Linked DNA regions of Chroococcidiopsis sp. TS-821. The protein of the gene in region 2 interacts with the protein of the main gene of each other region in a pairwise test. Links are inferred from orthologs where the notes say so. Each region holds a gene or a part of one and is shown on either strand. Other genes may lie near its edges.

What was found. The genes of interacting proteins can lie anywhere in the genome.
Region 1: the proteins of eno (region 2) and rpe interact in binary tests that used the Escherichia coli proteins (3 or more experiments, as listed by UniProt). The link is inferred for Chroococcidiopsis sp. TS-821 from one-to-one orthologs.

What each region holds. Positions count from the first base shown.
Region 1 is NZ_MVDI01000013.1:92,335-95,137, forward strand. Bases 13-2,748 are described here. They hold rpe (ribulose-phosphate 3-epimerase), read right to left. Parts: upstream 1,865-2,748; coding sequence 1,160-1,864; downstream 13-1,159. Other genes in these bases: B1A85_RS21565 (hypothetical protein), read left to right, coding at 13-434; B1A85_RS21570 (hypothetical protein), read left to right, coding at 539-1,060; B1A85_RS21580 (S8 family serine peptidase), read left to right, coding at 2,109-2,748. In the rest of the region: more of B1A85_RS21565, read left to right, coding at 1-12; more of B1A85_RS21580, read left to right, coding at 2,749-2,803. UniProt on the Escherichia coli protein: Catalyzes the reversible epimerization of D-ribulose 5-phosphate to D-xylulose 5-phosphate.
Region 2 is NZ_MVDI01000012.1:4,565-7,568, reverse strand. The notes cover bases 28-2,964. They hold eno (phosphopyruvate hydratase), read right to left. Parts: upstream 2,173-2,964; coding sequence 883-2,172; downstream 28-882. Other genes in these bases: B1A85_RS20575 (iron uptake porin), read left to right, coding at 2,907-2,964; gloA (lactoylglutathione lyase), read left to right, coding at 2,466-2,897; argC (N-acetyl-gamma-glutamyl-phosphate reductase), read left to right, coding at 28-731. In the rest of the region: more of argC, read left to right, coding at 1-27; more of B1A85_RS20575, read left to right, coding at 2,965-3,004. UniProt on the Escherichia coli protein: Catalyzes the reversible conversion of 2-phosphoglycerate (2-PG) into phosphoenolpyruvate (PEP). It is essential for the degradation of carbohydrates via glycolysis.

The DNA of each region.
Region 1 (2,803 bases), on a different replicon or contig from region 2:
TTATGCAGAGATTTCGTAAAGTTCTGACAGCGCTAACATTGGTGTTAGTTCTTACGATGTCTGTTGCTTGCAGCAGCGCAGTTAATGCAAAAGCCCCAAGAACAAGTTTACCACCAGCTGCAGATACAACAGGAAACTATGCATTGTTAGAGCGTGGCAATACTTCCGCAGGACAAGACTTTGGTAACTGGGTAGTCCAGACAGGGAGAGGATTAATCCAAGACGCCTACGTACGCGACCAAAACAAGTTGGGTGTTGTGATTACGCCCCAAGTGCGCCCTAACGAAGTAAGACCTTTAGCAAAATCACTGCTCCAAGGATTTCATCGGACTTTCCCTAATCAAGATTTAACAGTTTTGATGTACGCTCCTGATAAAAAACTGATTCTGACCGCTCAATACGATATGCAGTCAAATCAAATCAAATATCAATAATGCGGTAGATGAATCAACGATAGCTTGAGCAATCGGACAATTAGCTGCAAGAAACAAGTTGAAAGCACAACACGCCACAGCGCAAATTAAGCAAGGAGAGGAAAATGTATAACAGCGAGCAATACAAACGCCAAATAATGAATGACTTGGCGCAAGGCGATACCGAAACAATGGAAGAAGTATCCACAAACGAGCGCCAATACGAAAATTTCGATGATTTTGCACAACGCTCGTCGCACGCAGAACGCCGTCAACTGTTTGGACGTTCTTTGCACCCCGATCGCATTCCTCCTAGCCAAATGGAGCCAGAATTGCAAAAAGCGATCGCGCAAATTAAGCCCAATGAAAGAGACGATGTCGCCCGCGCGTTTTTCAAGCACCTTAAAGGAAGAGGGCTAAGCGATCGTCAACTCGAACAACAACTAGCTTTATCAACGCACAATCCTAATAAAATGACTGCGGATGATGTGAGTAAGCTTGCGACCTTTGTTTACCACAATCATCCTGACATCTTCCAAGAAGTCATGGCGGAGCAACCAGCTATTATCAAATTCCTCAGCAATCCGATCGTTGCTGCTGTCCTTGGAATTGCTGCGGCTAAATGGTTAGGTAGTCAACGTAAATAACTAGCGTCGTACCTATTTCTTCCCAATAGCTAAAAAGAGAGTAGATTTTAAACCACAATCTGCTCTCTTTCTTTTGTCTATTTTGTCAAAATAATCAACTTAAACTGTTGCTAATTCTGGAGTAGGACGCTTGCTGTTCCGAATACCTTCGATCGCTTCAGCGTAATCTTTAGCATTAAATACCGCAGAGCCAGCAACGATCGCATTCGCACCCGCTTCAATCACTTGCCAAGTATTATTAGCCTTTAAGCCACCATCAACTTCAATCCAAGGGTCGAGACCGCGCTCGTCGAGCATTTGACGTAGTTTGCGAATTTTAGGCAATACAGCAGGGATAAAACTTTGACCGCCAAAGCCAGGGTTGACGCTCATGATCAAAATCATGTCACAAAGCTCTAGCACGTATTCAATTAACTCTAGTGGAGAACTAGGATTTAAAACAACACCGGCTTTTTTGCCCAACTCTCTAATTTGACCGAGCGTGCGGTGCAAGTGCGGTGAAGCATTGTGTTCAGCATGAACGTAAATGTGGTCGGCTCCAGCCTTCGCAAAATCTTCAACGTATTTTTCTGGTTCCACAATCATCAAGTGGACATCTAATGGCTTTTGAGTAACAGGACGAATCGCTTCTACGATTAATGGACCAATCGTGATATTGGGAACAAACCGTCCATCCATCACATCAACATGAATCCAGTCGGCTCCTGCTGCATCTACTGCCCGAATTTCGTCACCTAGACGTGAAAAATCTGCTGATAGTATAGACGGAGCAACTACAATAGGCTTTTTGCTGGCTTGGGTCATGCTAATCGTTCTCCTGCTTCCTCGATTGTATGCATTTTAACAAAATCTTTAGTATTAAACGTGCGATCGCGAAAACTTCTCATAGCAATATTGCACTGCTTATAAAACAAAATTTCTTATCAATTTATGCAACGGCTTAGAAGACTCGCTACAAAATAAAGAAGTGAGGAGCAAGATTTTATAAATCGAGTCAGCAGTAGTTAATTATAATTTTTTGCCCAAAAGTGAGTAGATTTAGAAATCAATGGTAAGAAAACTTGTCTGGCTAGTAGGAGGGCTAAGCGCTTCCTGTATCAGTCTTCCTGTCTTCGCATTAGAAACCACCTCAGTAGGAGAAGCAGGAATTAATGCGTTACGATTACACAGTGCGCCTTACAACCTAATTGGTCGGAAAATCGGTATTGGTCAAGTAGAAATTGGACGTCCTGGACAATTTGGCTTAGATAAAGCTGTAGTGCGTAACCAACGCATGAGTTTAGCAGGTGTATTTTTGCGCAATCAGCCAGCGAAACCTAACACGAATATCGACCCACACGCGCAAAACGTTGCAAGTGTGATGATTAGTAACGATAAAGCCGTACGGGGTGTCGCACCAGGAGCGCGACTTTATTCAACTGCGGTTGGTTCGCTGAGAACAGGTGGTCAGCCAGAAGAATGCTTATCTACACAACATATTGCACAGCAAAACGGCGGTGATGTGCGCGCCATTAACTTTAGCTTCGGCGAGACGTTAGAGCGCGATCCGCGACCCAACGCACTTTTAGATGGTCAAGCTTTGCTAACGCAATGTATCGATTGGTCTGCTCGCGTTCATAATGTGCTGTATGTCATTGCCGGTAATCAAGGTAAAGGCGGAATTCCCATCCCTACGGATAACTTTAATGGTATTAACGTTGCGTTTACAACTCGCAGGCAAGGAATCTTCACGCGGCTAGATGT
Region 2 (3,004 bases):
TTGATTTAGAAACTTATAAAAATTGGTATGGAACTGAACGCAGCGATCGCCAAATTGCAGCGAAAGCAGTTTATGGCTTACCGGAACTGTACCGCGATCGCATTGCTAATAGCCAATTGATCGGCTGTCCTGGGTGCTATCCCACTGCGAGTTTACTAGCACTTGCTCCTCTACTCAAGCAAGGGTTAATTGTACCTGAGACTGCGATTATTGACGCGAAATCAGGAACTTCGGGCGGCGGACGTCAAGCAAAAACAGGGTTATTACTCGCCGAAGCCGATAATTCGTTAGCAGCATACGGTGTCGCCCGTCACCGTCATATCCCAGAAATCGAGCAAATTTGCAGCGATTTAGCTGGTCATGAAGTGATGGTACAGTTTACCCCGCATCTGATTCCGATGGTACGCGGCATTTTGGCAACAGTGTACGCAACATTACGCGACCCTGGGTTAGTCCGCGACGACTTGATTACGATCTTCAAAGCCTTTTACCGCAACTGTCCTTGGGTGACGATTTGCAATAGCGGCGTGTATCCGCAAACCAAATGGGCGTGTGGTAGTAATTTATGTTACATCGGCATCGAAGTTGACCAACGCACAGGTAGAGCGATCGTCATGTCCGCGATTGATAACTTGATTAAAGGTCAAGCTGGACAAGCGATTCAGTGCCTAAACATCATGATGGGCTGGGAAGAAACGCTAGGACTACCAAAACTCGCGTTTTATCCTTGAAGAGGAAGGGGTGAGTGGAAGGGTGATGAGTTTTGAGTTATATAGAAAACACTATATTTTCCTCTGCGTCCTCTGCTCCCCTGCCCGCGCCAGTCGCCTCAACGGGGGAAACCCCTGCACGGCACAGGCTCCTCTGCTCCCCTGCTATAATTTATTTCGGTCCCATACCTACTGCACCTGCATAAACGGCGCGATCGCCAAGTTCGTCTTCGATGCGGAGGAGTCGGTTATATTTGGCAACGCGTTCGCTGCGACAAAGAGAACCTGTTTTAATTTGACCGGCGCGAGTAGCGACAGCTAAATCGGCGATTGTTGTATCCTCCGTTTCTCCTGAACGATGACTAATTACCGATCGCAAGCCATTGCGCGTTGCTAAGTCGATTGTTTCTAAAGTTTCAGTCAAGGAACCAATTTGATTGAGTTTAATCAAAATCGCGTTACCAGCTTTTTGTTCGATACCTTTTTGTAAGCGCGTGGGATTCGTCACAAATAAGTCATCGCCGACTAACTGAATGCGATCGCCTATTTTCTGTGTCAACAATTGCCAATGTTGCCAATCGTCTTCGTGCAAACCATCTTCAATCGATACAATTGGATATTGCGTGGCTAATTGAGCAAGATAATCAACTAACTCGGTTGGTGTATGAACGGCGCCGTCGTAAACGTATTGCCCATCTTTGTAAAACTCACTTGCAGCAACATCAAGTGCTAAAGCAACTTGTTCGCCAGGTTTGTAACCGGCTTTTTCAATTGCTGCTATCAATAGTTCCAGCGCGACCTGATTTGACTCTAAGTTAGGTGCAAAGCCACCTTCATCACCCACACCTGTTAGTAAACCCTTATCGTCTAGAACTTTGCTCAACGTCGCAAACACTTCAGCACCCCAGCGCAAGGCTTCTCGAAAAGAAGGCGCACCGATTGGCACAATCATAAATTCTTGAAAATCGACGTTATTAGCCGCGTGCGCACCACCGTTAATCACGTTCATCAGAGGTACAGGAAGTAAATTAGCTAAAGGACCTCCCAAATAACGATACAACGGCAAGCCCAAAGATTCAGCACCCGCTTTGGCAGTTGCCAGCGACACGGCGAGAATCGCATTTGCACCAAGATTTGCTTTATTCGGCGAACCATCCAAGGAGATCATCGTGCGATCGATAACTTCTTGGTTCAAGGCGTCCAAATCCATTAACTCTGGGGTAATTTTCTCCTTCACATTTTCGACAGCTTTTAGTACCCCTTTACCGCCATAGCGACTTTTATCATCATCGCGTAGTTCATGAGCTTCAAAAGTTCCCGTTGAAGCACCACTAGGAACTTGTGCAATTCCAACAACGCCACTGAGTAAGCGAACTTCAGCTTCTATTGTCGGACGTCCCCGCGAATCAAGAATTTCACGGGCAGTAATATTTTCAATTGCAGTTTCTAACGTGTCAATCATCCTCTCTGGCACCTCGAATTAATTATGGGTAATAGGTAGTGGGTAATAGCTCTAAGATTTCAATAACCAATTCCCGATCGCCAATGACCAACCAATTACCAACTTTGTCAATTTATTGATGCTACGGTCAAGTTTGATAGTTAGGATAGGGGTTTAGATCACTTTTTTGGGTTGCGAGATCGGACTTTGGCGATCAGTTCTATCCTCCTAGCTTGCGCTGCATTTGTTGTATCACTCCTCTAGACGTGCTAGCTGCGCTCTTTACAATGAAAAAAGGACATCAGGAGTTTGTCATGAGATTACTACACACAATGTTACGCGTCGGGAATTTGGAAGAATCGCTGAAATTTTACTGTGATATTTTAGGCATGAAACTACTGCGGAAAAAAGATTATCCTGGCGGCGAGTTTACGCTAGCATTTGTCGGTTACGGCGACGAATCAGACCACACCGTCTTGGAGCTGACTTATAACTGGGGTACGGATAAATACGACTTAGGCGATGCTTATGGTCATATTGCCATTGGTGTTGACGATATTTATGGTACTTGTGAGGAAATTAAAGATCGTGGCGGTAAAGTTGTCCGCGAACCAGGACCAATGAAACACGGTTCTACAGTGATTGCTTTTGTAGAAGATCCCAACGGGTATAAAGTAGAGCTTATTCAACTGGGTACTCAAGGAACTACAGAACAAGCAGAACAACCGCAGTTAGTATCTCAGTAGTACTTCGCCATGCCAAAGTGGTGGACTGCTTGGTACTGGTTAACTGGAATGACAAGTTGGGCGGTGTTGAGCCAAACTGTGCCAGTTAGCGCTAACCCTGTGCCGCT